DNA from 3 places in the Streptomyces sp. NPDC059398 genome. Region 1 is predicted to be linked to each of the others. Evidence: riboswitches for the same ligand, from Rfam matches in the RefSeq annotation. Region 1 holds a riboswitch; each other region holds the start of a gene.

The links. Region 1 has a riboswitch for thiamine pyrophosphate ahead of ACFXBC_RS27055 (thiamine ABC transporter substrate binding subunit). Riboswitches for the same ligand answer to the same signal wherever they lie in the genome.
Region 2: another riboswitch for thiamine pyrophosphate. It lies ahead of thiC (phosphomethylpyrimidine synthase ThiC); the one in region 1 lies ahead of ACFXBC_RS27055 (thiamine ABC transporter substrate binding subunit).
Region 3: another riboswitch for thiamine pyrophosphate. It lies ahead of ACFXBC_RS18845 (purine-cytosine permease family protein); the one in region 1 lies ahead of ACFXBC_RS27055 (thiamine ABC transporter substrate binding subunit).

What each region holds. Positions count from the first base shown of each region.
Region 1 is NZ_JBHYWP010000091.1:26,970-31,578, reverse strand. Features, by position in the region: gene frr (ribosome recycling factor) at 1-17, shown strand, start outside; gene ACFXBC_RS27065 (phosphatidate cytidylyltransferase) at 17-1,117, shown strand; gene rlmN (23S rRNA (adenine(2503)-C(2))-methyltransferase RlmN) at 1,220-2,326, shown strand; TPP riboswitch at 2,419-2,523, shown strand; gene ACFXBC_RS27055 (thiamine ABC transporter substrate binding subunit) at 2,656-3,735, shown strand; gene ACFXBC_RS27050 (ABC transporter permease) at 3,807-4,609, shown strand, end outside.
Region 2 is NZ_JBHYWP010000002.1:122,730-127,338, reverse strand. Features, by position in the region: gene thiC (phosphomethylpyrimidine synthase ThiC) at 95-1,870, opposite strand; TPP riboswitch at 1,863-1,990, opposite strand; gene ACFXBC_RS01730 (YibE/F family protein) at 2,061-3,446, shown strand; gene ACFXBC_RS01725 (SsgA family sporulation/cell division regulator) at 3,465-3,899, opposite strand; gene ACFXBC_RS01720 (IclR family transcriptional regulator) at 4,014-4,609, opposite strand, start outside.
Region 3 is NZ_JBHYWP010000049.1:25,106-29,714, forward strand. Features, by position in the region: gene ACFXBC_RS18840 (hypothetical protein) at 1-481, opposite strand, end outside; gene ACFXBC_RS18845 (purine-cytosine permease family protein) at 605-2,011, opposite strand; TPP riboswitch at 1,994-2,088, opposite strand; gene ACFXBC_RS18850 (HAD family hydrolase) at 2,212-2,862, opposite strand; gene ACFXBC_RS18855 (M20/M25/M40 family metallo-hydrolase) at 3,010-4,122, opposite strand; gene ACFXBC_RS18860 (LacI family DNA-binding transcriptional regulator) at 4,188-4,609, opposite strand, start outside.

The sequences.
Region 1 (4,609 bases):
AGCTGCTCGAGGTCTGATGAACGACTCTTCCTGGGGTGCCCCGCAGAGCGGCCACCCCGTCGGGGAATGGCGACCCGCCCCCGACCAGGGCGCTGTCCCGGCGGGTCCCGCGTACGGCGAGCATGAAGTTGAGCAGACTCGGCCCATGCCCATCGTGCCCGACGCAGGCGGAGAAGCCGAGGACGGCGGCCGTGGCCCCCACGGCCCCGCCGACCACTTCCGGGGGGCCGCTCGCCCGAGTGGCCCCCCGGTCCGTGACGAGATGCCGCAGGAGCCCATGCCAGCCCCGCCGCCTCCGCAGAAGAAGAAGGCCGGCCGCGATCTGCGTTCGGCGATAGGGGTCGGTCTCGGTCTCGGCGTGGTGGTGATCGCCTCCCTCTTCATCTGGAAGGCCGCCTTCGTCATCGTGATCGCCGTCGCGGTGGTCGTCGGCCTCTGGGAGCTCACCTCCCGGCTCGGTGAGCGCAAGGGCATCAAGGCGCCGCTGGTCCCGCTCGCGGTGGGCGGCGCCGCCATGGTCGTCGCCGGGTACGCGTGGGGCACCGAGGGCGCCTGGATCGCCATGGCGCTCACGGCGCTCGCCGTCCTGGTCTGGCGGATGGCCGAGGCGCCCGACGGCTACCTCAGGGATGTCACGGCCGGTGTGTTCGCCGCGTTCTACGTGCCGTTCCTCGCGACCTTCGTGGCGCTGCTGCTCACCGCCGACGACGGGCCGTGGCGGGTGCTGACGTTCCTGGTGCTGACCGTGGTCAGTGATACGGGTGCGTACGCGATCGGCTGGCGCTTCGGCAAGCACAAGCTCGCACCGCGCATCAGCCCGGGAAAGACCCGCGAGGGCCTGTTCGGAGCGGTCAGCTTCGCGATGGTGGCGGGCGCCCTCTGTATGCACTTCCTGATCGACGACGGGCAGTGGTGGCAGGGTCTGCTGCTCGGCCTCGCCGTCGCGGCCAGCGCCACCCTGGGCGACCTGGGCGAGTCCATGATCAAGAGGGATCTCGGGATCAAGGACATGGGCACACTGCTGCCCGGCCACGGCGGGATCATGGACCGGCTGGACTCCCTGCTCCCCACCGCGCCCGTCGTCTGGCTGCTGCTGGTGCTCTTCGTCGGGTCCTGAGACCGGAGAGCTACCCGTCCGACCTGCGTCTTCACCGGAGGGAGGGCCGTCGTCCACAGGGCGGCGGGCCCTCCCTCCGGTGTCTGCGACACTGGATGGACCATGCCTAAGCCCGGAGAACTCACTTTCGTCGCGCCCCGCGGAGCCAAGAAGCCCCCGCGCCACCTCGCCGACCTCACGCCAGCCGAGCGCAAGGACGCCGTGGCCGAGACCGGCGAGAAGCCGTTCCGTGCCAAGCAGCTGTCGCAGCACTACTTCGCGCGGTACGCCCACGACCCCGCCGAGTGGACCGACATCCCGGCCGCCTCGCGCGAGAAGCTGCGGGAGGCGCTGCTCCCCGACCTGATGAGCGTGGTGCGTCACATCAGCTGTGACAACGACACCACCCGTAAGACGCTCTGGAAGCTGCATGACGGCACGCTGGTCGAGTCGGTGCTGATGCGCTACCCGGACCGGGTCACGATGTGTATCTCCTCGCAGGCCGGCTGCGGTATGAACTGCCCCTTCTGCGCCACCGGCCAGGCCGGTCTCGACCGCAATCTCTCGACGGCCGAGATCGTGCACCAGATCGTCGACGGCATGCGCGCGCTGCGTGACGGCGAGGTGCCCGGCGGGCCCGCGCGGCTCTCCAACATCGTCTTCATGGGGATGGGCGAGCCCCTCGCCAACTACAAGCGGGTGGTCGGCTCGATCCGGCGGCTGACCGACCCCGAGCCGGACGGCCTCGGGCTGTCGCAGCGCGGGATCACCGTGTCCACGGTCGGCCTGGTGCCCGCGATGCTGCGCTTCGCCGACGAGGGCTTCAAGTGCCGCCTCGCGGTCTCGCTGCACGCCCCGGACGACGAGCTGCGCGACACCCTCGTCCCGGTGAACACCCGGTGGAAGGTCCGTGAGGTGCTGGACGCGGCGTGGGAGTACGCGGCGAAGTCCGGCCGCCGGGTCTCCATCGAGTACGCGCTCATCCGCGACATCAACGACCACGCCTGGCGCGGCGACCGGCTGGGACGGCTGCTCAAGGGGAAGCCGGTCCATGTCAATCTGATCCCGCTCAACCCGACACCGGGCTCCAAGTGGACCGCCTCCAGGCCGGAGGACGAGAAGGCGTTCGTCGCGGCCATCGCCGCCCACGGGGTTCCCGTGACCGTACGGGACACCCGCGGCCAGGAGATCGACGGAGCGTGCGGGCAGCTGGCGGCCGCCGAGCGGTAGCGCCCGGCCCGGTCACGGTCACCGCCCGGTCGCCGAGCGGTAGTGCCCGTGGCGCCGAGGGAGGGGCCGTGTAACGTGGGCGGCACATTTTCATATTCCGACAGGGGAGCGCCACAGCGCTGAGAGTGCGGCCACGCCGCAGACCCTCTGGACCTTGCCCGGGTCATTCCGGGTAGGAAGTTCGGTCACTACTCAAGCTGTTCAGCCCTGCCCGCTTCCCGTGGGCAGGGCCGCGTCTCTTCCTGGATGTCCCATCCCAGGAGGAATCAGTGAGCACCACCAAGCGGGCGCGTGAGTCCGGCAGAACGCCGAGCACCCGAAAGCCCGGCATCACCAGGCCGGCCGCGACCGCGCTGGCCGCCGCGCTGGGCGTCACGGCGCTCGCCGCCTGCGGGAGTTCCGGCGACTCCGGTTCGGACGCCGGGAGTTCGAAGGTCGTGACGCTCGTCAGCCATGACTCCTTCGCCGCGTCTCCCGCCGTACTCAAGGAGTTCACCAAGGAGACCGGCTACACCGTCCACGTCCTCAAGAGCGGGGACGCCGGTGCCGCGCTCAACCAGGAGATCCTGAGCAAGGGCTCCCCGCGCGGCGACGTCTTCTTCGGCGTCGACAACACCCTGCTGTCCCGGGCCCTGAGCAACGGCCTCTTCACGCCGTACCGGGCCAAGGGCCTGGACCAGGTCGAGCCCGCCGCCCAGCTCGACGCCGGAAAGCACCGGGTCACGCCCATCGACAGCGGCGACCTCTGCGTCAACTACGACAAGAAGTACTTCGCGGACCACGGCATCGCCCCGCCCCACAGCTTCGACGACCTGATCAAGCCCCAGTACAAGAACCTCCTCGTCACCGAGAACGTGGCCACCTCCTCACCCGGGCTCGGCTTCATGCTCGGCACGGTCGCCCGGTACGGCAACGACGGCTGGCAGGCGTACTGGAAGAAGCTCAAGGCCAACGGCGTCAAGGTCGACGACGGCTGGGAGCAGGCGTACAACAACGACTTCTCCGGCTCGGCCGGCGGCAGAAAGGCCAAGGGCGACCGGCCGCTCGTCGTCTCGTACGCGTCGAGCCCGCCCGCCGAGGTGCTGTACGCCAAGCCGCAGCCGAAGACCGCCCCGACCGGCGTGGCCACCGCCACCTGCTTCCGGCAGACCGAGTTCGCCGGGCTCCTCGACGGCGCGAGGAACGCGGCGGGCGGCAAGGCGCTGATCGACTTCCTCATCAGCAAAAAGTTCCAGGAGGACATGCCGCTCAACATGTTCGTTGACCCGGTGGTGAACGGGGCGAAGGAGCCCGCGGTCTTCACGCGGTTCGGCGCGAAGGTCGGCCACCCCGAGACGGTCGCACCGGGCACAATCGCCAAGAACCGTGATCAGTGGGTCAAGTCGTGGTCCTCGATCGTCCTGAAGTAGCCACCCCGCCGCACGCCGGGCCGTCCGCGCGGGGGACGGCCCGGCGCGGGACCGCGGTGCGGCTCGCGCTGATGGCCGTGCCCGCCGCCTTCTTCGCGGTCTTCTTCGCCTACCCGGTGGCAGCAATCGTCGGCCGGGGCCTCAGGGCGGGCGGCTCGTGGCAGCTGGGGCGGTTCGGTGAGGTCCTCGACCGGCCCGACATCCTGCACGTCCTGTGGTTCACCACCTGGCAGGCGTGCGCGTCGACCGGGCTGACGCTGCTGATCGCGCTCCCCGGCGCCTATGTCTTCGCCCGCTTCGACTTCCCCGGCAAGCAGCTGCTGCGCGCGGTGGCGACGGTGCCGTTCGTGCTGCCCACCGTCGTCGTCGGGACGGCCTTCCTCGCGCTGCTCGGCCGCGGCGGGTTGCTCGACCAGCTGTGGGGCGTACGCCTGGACACCACCGTCTGGGCGATCCTGCTCGCGCACGTCTTCTTCAACTACGCGGTGGTCGTACGGACCGTGGGCGGCCTCTGGTCGCAGCTCGACCCGCGCCAGGAGGAGGCCGCGCGGGTGCTCGGCGCCTCCCGGTTCGCCGCCTGGCGGCGGGTGACTCTGCCCGCACTGACGCCCGCCCTCGCGGCGGCCTCGCTGATGGTCTTCCTCTTCACCTTCACCTCCTTCGGTGTGGTGCAGATCCTCGGCGGACCCACCTTCTCCACGCTGGAGGTGGAGATCTACCGGGAGACCGCCGAACTGCTCGACCTGCCGACGGCCGCCGTGCTGACCCTGGTGCAGTTCGCCGCGGTCGGGGCGATCCTCGCGCTGCACGCCTGGACCGTGCGGCGCCGGGAGAGCGCGCTGAGCCTCGTCGACCCGGCGCTCACCTCGCGCCG
Region 2 (4,609 bases), on a different contig from region 1:
GCCCCCCCCACCCCCCCGGGGCCCGCCCCCCCGACGAGGTCGGTTCACTGAGATCAGCCGGTGAGGTCAGTTCGGCGAGTTTCAGTCGGCGAGTTCAGTCGGCGAGCGGCAGGTACACCCTGTTGCCGCTCGCGGCGAACTCCTTCGACTTCTCCGCCATCCCCGCCTCGATCTCCTGCCGGCTTCCGCCGTGTTCGCGGCGGATGTCCTGGGAGATCTTCATCGAGCAGAACTTCGGCCCGCACATGGAACAGAAGTGCGCGGTCTTAGCCGGCTCGGCCGGCAGCGTCTCATCGTGGAACTCCCTTGCCGTATCGGGGTCGAGAGCCAGATTGAACTGGTCCTCCCAGCGGAACTCGAAGCGTGCGTCCGAGAGCGCGTCGTCCCACTTCTGCGCATCCGGATGCCCCTTCGCGAGATCCGCCGCATGGGCCGCGATCTTGTAGGTGATCACGCCGGTCTTCACGTCGTCCCGGTTGGGCAGTCCCAGGTGCTCCTTGGGCGTGACATAGCAGAGCATGGCCGTGCCCCACCAGGCGATCATCGCCGCACCGATACCGGAGGTGATGTGGTCGTACGCCGGGGCCACGTCCGTGGTGAGCGGGCCGAGCGTGTAGAAGGGAGCCTCCTCGCAGATCTCCTGCTGGAGGTCGACGTTCTCCTTGATCTTGTGCATCGGGACGTGCCCGGGGCCCTCGATCATCGTCTGTACACCATGACGTTTGGCGATCGTGTTGAGTTCCCCGAGGGTGCGCAACTCCGCGAACTGCGCCTCGTCGTTGGCGTCCGCGATCGACCCGGGCCGCAGCCCGTCGCCCAGCGAATAGGTGACGTCGTAGGAGGCCAGAATGGCGGAGAGCTCCTCGAAGTGCTCGTACAGGAAGGACTCCTTGTGGTGCGCCAGGCACCACGCGGCCATGATCGAGCCGCCGCGCGAGACGATGCCGGTCTTGCGGCGCGCGGTGAGCGGCACATACCGCAGCAGCACGCCGGCGTGCACCGTCATGTAGTCGACGCCCTGTTCGGCCTGTTCGATGACGGTGTCCTTGTAGATCTCCCAGGTCAGCTCCTCGGCCTGGCCGTCGACCTTCTCCAGGGCCTGGTAGAGCGGCACCGTGCCGATCGGGACGGGCGAGTTGCGCAGCACCCACTCGCGGGTGGTGTGGATATTGCGCCCGGTGGACAGGTCCATGACCGTGTCGGCGCCCCACTTGGTGGCCCAGGTCATCTTGTCCACCTCCTCCTCGATGGAGGAAGTGACCGCGGAGTTCCCGATGTTGGCGTTGACCTTCACCAGGAACCGTTTCCCGATGATCATCGGCTCGATCTCCGGGTGGTTGACGTTGGCCGGCAGAACAGCCCGACCCGCGGCGATCTCCTCCCGTACGACCTCGGGGGAGACGTTCTCCCGGATCGCGACGTACTCCATCTCCGGAGTGATCTCCCCGCGCACGGCGTACGCGAGCTGGCTCACCGCACGCCCCTCGCGCCCCCTCCTGGGCTGGCGGGGACGGCCGGGGAAGACCGCGTCGAGGTTACGGAGTCCGCCGCGCGGCGATGTGTGCTTGATCCCGTCGTCCTCGGGACGGGCCGGTCGGCCCGTGTACTCCTCGGTGTCGCCGCGGCCGATGATCCAGTTCTCCCGGAGCGGGGCGAGCCCGCGCCGTACATCGGTCTCGACGGTGGGGTCGGTGTACGGGCCCGACGTGTCGTACAGCGCCACGTCCTGCCCGTTGGTGAGGTGCACCTGCCTGACCGGCACCCTGAGGTCCGCGCGTGAGCCCTCGGGGCCCGCGACATATCCCTTGTGCCAGCCCGGCTTGCGCTCGTTCTGGTCGGTGGCAGGCGTGTGTGCGTCCACTGTGGTCATGAGACCTACTCCCTACGCCGGCATTACCCGGTAACAGGTTCGGCGGTCGGCGCAGCTCCCCAGCAGACTGCTGGTCAGCGCCCTCTCAGCCCGGTGCTCCGAGCTCCCGCGTGTGCAAAGGTGCCTCCACGCTAACGCCCTGGGCCGCACGCTGAACAGAGGGCCTCCCCGTTCTTGCGATGATCGGGCGGTGACAGCACTGACCGAACCGCCCCCCGGCGAGCACGTCCATACGCACAGCCACGGCCCCGCGGCGCCCGTCTCCCGGCATCTGCGCAAGGTCATCGCGGCGGTGCTGATTCCTTTCGCCACGGCGGTGGTTGTCGGTCTCGTGGCCCTCTGGCCGGGCGGGGCGCCGCACCATGCCCGCAGCGGAGTCGGGTTCGACCGGCAGACACAGCAGGGCTCAGTGGTGGAGATCACTGCGGTCAACTGTGCGGATCTGCACGCCAGTCAGTCGTCGACGGGCGGCGGGGGCACGGCCGGGGGCGGCGGTGCGGCCGGGGGCGTCGCGTCGCCGGGCTCCGGCGGCGGTGCGGCATCGCCGGGCGCCCGGTGCAAGAAGGCGAAGATCGAGGTGTCGAGCGGCAAGGACAAGGGCCGCACCTTCACCGAGGTCGTCCAGCCGGACTCCCCGCGCCAGTTGCGCCGGGGGCAGGGCGTGATCGTGGCATACGCCCCCGACGCACCGCGCGACCTGCAGTACTCGGTCTCCGATGTGGACCGGAAGTTCCCGATGGTGCTGCTCGCCGGAGTCTTCGCGCTGGTGGTGGTCGCGGTGGGCCGGCTGCGGGGGCTGATGGCGCTGGTGGCACTGGCCGTCAGCTTCGCCGTGCTGACGCTGTTCATCCTGCCCGCGATTCTGCACGGGTCGAATCCGCTGGTCGTGGCGGTGATCGGGGCGAGCGCCATCATGCTGATCGCGCTCTACACCTGCCACGGCCTGACAGCGCGGACCTCGGTCGCCGTCATCGGCACGCTGATCTCGCTGATACTGATCGGGCTGCTCGGTTCGCTCTTCATCGGCTGGGCGAGCCTGACCGGCAACACCGACGACAGCACCGGACTGATCCATGGCCTCTACCCGCACATCGACATGAGCGGGCTGCTGCTGGCGAGCGTCATCATCGGATCGCTGGGGGTGCTGGACGACGTGACGGTCACCCAGACCTCGGCCGTCTGGGAACTCCACCAGGCCGACCCCACGATGGGGGCCCGTGGGCTCTACCGCGCGGGTATCCGGATCGGCCGCGACCACATCGCGTCCGTGGTCAACACGCTGGTGCTCGCCTACGCGGGCGCGGCGCTGCCCCTGCTGCTGCTCTTCTCGATCGCGCAGAGCGGCGTGGGGACGGTGGCCAACTCGGAGCTGGTCGCGGAGGAGATCGTACGGACCCTGGTGGGGTCGATCGGCCTGGTCGCCTCGGTGCCGGTGACCACGGCGCTCGCCGCGCTCGTGGTCTCGGCCGACCGTACGGGCGTGGCGTCCGGGGGCGCGGCGGGCGGTGGGACGGCGCTGACGCTCACCGGAGCGGGCCGCGCCCGGGGCGGCCGGGGCCGCCGTCGCAGGCGCTGATCAGCCGGTGCGCCGGTCTCAACCCGCGTTCTCCTCCGCGAGGATCCGCCCGAGCGCCGCCTCCAGATGCCCGTCGAAGTCGCCCAGGCTGCGCTCCTCACCGAGCGGGACGATCTTGTCGGTACGGTCCAGGAAGGCGATCAGCGGGGCGCTGCCCGCCCGGAACAGCGCGCGGTCCGCGCCGACCTGGAGGCGCAGATGGACGTCGGCCAGCCCTGACGGGTCGCTCGGCGCGATGTGCACATCGCCGTCCCCCGTCGGGGCGTTGATCCCGTCGAGAAGCAGCTCGCGGCCGAACGTCCAGGTCACCGGCGCGTCCCCGGGAAGGTGGAAGGTCATCCGGACCGCGTACGGATCACTCACCTCGTAGCACAGCTCCACCGGGATACGGAAGGAGAGCTCCTCGGAGACGAGGAAGCTCATCATGACCTCTGCCTGGACCGATTCGCGCATGTCCCTACCCCGCAGTAGACGCCGTGTTGGTTCACAAGTTGGCCGGGAATGTGCGTCCAGGCCCTCTTGACGTAATCGTGCTGTAAGCGCAAACAGATCACAAGGAGTGATATTTCAGATACTGATAGAGAACGCAAGTGAATCGAGCAGAGGCATCAGTTCGGAGCGTAACGTTTTGACTGCGGAGAGCAACTTGACTTGCTGGTGTACGGGGCCGGAAACAGCCATTGCCGCAGCCACTGGACCGACCGTGACCGGGACGGCCGCGCAGACGGTTCCGATGGCGTACTCCTGCCGCTCGACCACCGGTTGTATCCGCTCGGCCGCAGCCAGTCTCCGCAGGAAGACGCACCGGTCCCGCACGGAATAGCGGGTCAGCGAACGTACCGGATGGCGGTCCAGGTGATCTTCGCGGGAGGCTTCATCGAGCTGGCTCAGGAGGCACTGGCCGAGGGCGTGTGCATGACCGGTTTGACGGAAATCCGCCCACTCATCGACGGCCGGCGCAGCGGGAGTGTCGGCGACCGCGAGCAGGTCGATCTCACCCTCGCGGTACGCCGCAAAATAGACCGGAACCCCGAGCGCGTCCCGCCAGGAATTCAGTGATTCGATCAGCGTGGCGCGCCGGTTCCGTGCGGCGCAGCGGCCGGCCAGCCGCTCTGCGGCGGCCCCGGGCACGAACACACCGTTCTCCCGGCGCACATAGCCCT
Region 3 (4,609 bases), on a different contig from region 1:
CCGCGAGGATCAGGAAGACCACGCCTCCGGCGATCCCGCCGGGACGTGGCAGGTCCTCGTTCGCAGTGTGCTGCCGGCTCGCGACCTTCATCAGGTCGCCGCGCCACCAGGTCAGGGTGACGTGGTCACCGGGGCCGAAGGCGGCTGCGGTGTCGTAGGCGACGCTCAGCCGGTCCACCGGCTCATCGCCGCGGAAGTAGAGCCAGTCGTTGTGGTTGTCGTGGTCCAGCTCGGCCTTGGTCCGCTCGATCACCGCGGGCAGCGTGGTGACGCAGTCGGCGCGCGGATCGGCAGGTGCCGAGGCCGGGCACGGTGCCGCCGCCCGCCAGTCCCGGTCCCGCCGCTCCTCGGACGACACCCCGCCCACGGCGAAGCAGGTGGCCCCCGCGACGGCCGACAAACACAGCAGCAGCGGCAGCAGCCGCGCACGTATGAACCGCCCCGCCCGCAGGCGTGGAGCCGGATCCCCCATCCCGAACACGCTGCCGATTCTGTCATGTTCCCCTCCCGGCCGGGGCCGACAGCGGGATGCGGGCCGCAGCGCCCCGTCCGGTCGCCTCCCCGAACAGCCCGTCCGCGCACCGCACTTCAGCTCCGCGGGCGGCTACCGAGCGGCCGGGCGGCGCAGCCTGAGGGGTGCGTAGACGGCGAGCGCGGTGAGGAACGCCACGTAGTAGGCGAGGTCGGCGCCGTGCAGGGCCGCGGCCACCGGACCCGTGTAGAGGCCGGTGTTCATGAAGGGGACCGCCGCCGCGAAGGCGGCGCAGAACGCCACCAGCGCGGACAGGCCGTACCGCCGGTGACCGCTCTCCGCCACCGGGTCGACCGGCTCGCCCGCACGGGCCCGCGCGAACCAGTCGACAGCCACCACGGCGACGAAGCCGGGGATCCAGTAGCCGACGAACAGCAGGACGTTCTGGAAGCGGGCGGCGGTGTCGGCGGCATGCATCCACAGCACCAGCGGGAAACCGAGAACGGCGGCGAGCGCGGCGGCCAGCGGGCGCGGTACGCGCAGTCCGATGGTCTGCAGGGCCAGCGAACCGCTGTAGTCGTTCATGGCGTTGCTGCACAGCGCGGCCAGCGCCACCGCCAGCAGCCCCAGCGCGCCGAGTACACCGCCGCCCAGCAGTTCGTCGACCCCGCGCGCGGTCTGGTCGGTGAAGACGGAGGCCCCCCACAGCCCCAGCGACTGGACGGCCACGAAGGAGACGCTGACGCCGAGGAGCGTGTACCAGAACATACGGGTACGGGAGGTGTTCTTCGGCAGGTAACGGCTGAAGTCACTGGCGTACGGCGCCCACGAAAGGGCCAGGCTGAGGGCGATGGTGCTCGTCAGGACGAACGCACCGGCGCGGTCGGCGCCGTGGACGCTCCCGGACGAGCTGTGGACGCTGCCGGGGAGCCGGAGCGCCAGGGCGACGAAGGCGGCGGCGAGCACGAAGGTCATCAGCTTCTGCATCCGGTGGATCGCCTCGTAGCCCAGTACTCCGAGTGACCCCTGTCCGGCCATCATCACCAGCACCCCCAGCCAGAAGGGCCAGCCGCAGAGCCGGGCGAGCGCGTCACCGCCGAACAGCCCGATGAGGGCGTCCCAGGCCACCGACGAGAGCCACTGCAGCAGGCCGGGCACCGCGACGGACCGGCCGAACGCGAGCCGGGCCAGCGGCAGCTGGCCCGCCCCCGTGCGGCTGCCCCAGGTTCCGAGGTACGCGGTGGGGACGGCGCCGACGAGGGTGCCCAGCACCACGGCCAGCAGGGCGGTGGGCAGGTCCAGGCCGAGCGCGATTCCGACGGTGCCGGTGAAGACTCCCGTCATGGTCAGATTCGGCGCGAACCATACGGTGAACAGCCGGCCGGGGCGGCCGTAGCGGTGCTGCTCGGGCACCGGCGCGATACCGCGTGCCTCGATCCGCAGGTCGCCGGGGGCGGCGGGCATCCGGCCGTCGAAGACGGACCGGTTCTCTGTGGCCGACGTGCTGCTCGGAGCAGGTGGCAATGACATGAGCGACATCCCTCCGCCAGTGCTAACTGGTTCAGGTTCGGCGGGTGTGATCTCAGCCCCTGGGCGGGGCACCCCGTGTCCGGTACGTCTGCAAGGCTAACGCGCGGCGTCGGGCCGTCCGCGGTGAGGGGGCCCGGCCGTGCACCCCGGCGGTCCCGCCGTCCGGGGCGGTGAGGCCGGCACGGCGGTCCGCGGCTCGGTCCCGCCGTTCATCCCGCGGCGAGGAGGGCGGGCAGCTCACGCATGTCGTCGAAGACCACGGTGTCCGGCCCGTGCAGCCACTCCGCGGGGGTGAGACCGCCGCAGTAGCCGAACGCGCGCATCCCGGCTGCGCGGGCTGCGTGTACGCCGTAGCGGCTGTCCTCGATCACGGCGCAGACCTCGGGGGCGAAGCCCATCTGCCGTGCCGCGTGCAGGAAGAGGTCGGGTGCGGGCTTGCCGTTGGCGACTTCCGACGCGCTGTAGATGCGGCCTTCGAAGCGGGGGTAGAGCCCGGTCAGACCGAGGGTGTGGCGGAGGCCGTTGTGGCCGCTGCTCGATGCCACACAGGTGGGCAGCCCGATCCGGTCCAGGGCCTCCACCACACCGTCTACAGAGGTGAGTTCGGCCTCCATGGCGGTGCGGTACAGCTGTTTCTGCTCCGCCTCCCAGCCATCCGGGATCCGGATCCCGAGGTGTTGCTCGATGTCGGCGATCATGTCGGCGTGCGAGCGGCCGACGAAGCGTTCGACGACCTCGGCCTCGCTGAGCGGCCAGCCGAGCGCCGCCAGGCTCACCGCGTCCACACGGACCGCGATGCGCTCGCTGTCCACCAGAACGCCGTCGCAGTCGAATATCACGAGTTCAATGGGCCTGGTCACACCGGCATGCTACGGGAGCGGGCGAGTGGGGCCCAGGGTGCGGGTGAACCATGATCGCCTACGCGCGGACCGGGCCCCGGCCGCGTTCCGCGGGGCGCATCCGCGACGGCCCGCGCCCCTACGCCCCGGGCGGATGTCAGGACCGGCTCAGCGGGGCCCCGGCGCGCCGTCCTCCCGTTGGCTCCAGGAGGCGAGCAGGCGGTGGATGGCCTCGGCGGCCTCGGGGATCGCGGCCACGGAGCAGGTCTCGTCGGTGACATGCGCCTGGTCGGGGTCGCCGGGGCCGTAGATGACGACCGCACGGGCGTCCACCTTCGCGGCCAGTACCGAGGCGTCGGTGAAGTAGGTGGCGTACTGCGGCTGCCCGGCGTCCTGCGCGGGGCGCAGGGCGCCCGACACGTCACGGACGAGTGCGGTGCCGGGGTCGGTGTCCACGCCGTCCAGGTCGAGTACCCGCTCGATCCTGGTGCCGGGCCCGGCCAGCTGTCCGATGGCCCGCAGCGCGTCGTCGGAGCTGAAGCCGGGGACGGTACGGATGTCGACCATCAGCTCGGCGCGGTCGGGGACGAGGTTGGGCTGGACACCGGCGTGGAAGGTGCCCACGTTGACGGTGGCCGCGCCGTGGGTCGCACTACGGGGCCAGTCCTGGTGGTCATGGATCCGTACCGCCGCCGCGGCGAGCCTGGCCAGTGCGTTGTCGCCGAGTTCGGGCCGGGATCCGTGGGCGCTGCGGCCCTCGGCGGTGAGCCGCAGCCACAGCACACCCTTGTGACCGAGGACGATCCGGTTCGCGGTGGGTTCGGCGACCAGCAGCACCGGACTCGCCGTCAGCCCCTCCAGCCGGGCCGCTCCCTCGCAGCCGGTCTCCTCGCCGAAGGTGAGGACGAGCTGTACGTCGGTTTCGGCGGGGTGGGTCGTGGCCCGGTGGGCCGCGGCGGCCACCATGCACGCCACACCGGCCTTCATGTCGCTGCTGCCGCGCCCCCGGAGCCGGCCGCCCCGGATGTCGCCGCTCAGCGGGTCGAACGACCAGCCGGACGCATCGGCGGGGACGGTGTCCAGGTGTCCGGTCAGGGTGACGGGGGTGCGGCTGCCGAAGCGGGCGACGAGATTGGTCCGTCCTGGCTCCGGTTCCTCGGTCCGTACGCTGAAGCCGGCGTCGGCGAGCAGCGGGGCGATGAGTGCGGCGGCGGGCGTCTCGTTCCCGCCCCTGGTGTCCACTCGGACGAGCTGCTGGGTCAGCGAAACGGGGTCAAGCACGCGAAGGTCTCCTGTCGGTACTGCGGGGCGGGGCGCGGATCAGTGCCGCGGATCAGTGCTGCGCGTCAGTTCTGCGGGGGAACCGCGGAGCCGCGGATCACGAGGTGCAGGGGGAAGGACTTCGTCACCCGGGCGCCGTCCGGGGATTCGATCCGGTTCTGGACCACTTCGAGTGCCGTACGGGCGAGGTCGGCGACGGGCTGCTGCAGCGTGGTGAGTTTGGGGCGGAGCCACTCACCGACACGGATGCCGTCGCAGCCGATGACGGAGAGGTCCTCCGGGATACGCAGTCCGTGCAGTTCCGCCGCGCCCAGAATGCCGACCGCGACGATGTCACTGCCCACGAAGGCGGCTGTCGGCGGCTGGGCTGCGCGCGCCAGGTAGGGGAAGGTGCTGGCGCCGAACTGCTCGGTGTACGGGCCGTGCAGGACGAGGTCCTCGTCGACGTCGAGTCCGGCGTGTTCCATGGCGTCCCGGTAACCGCGCA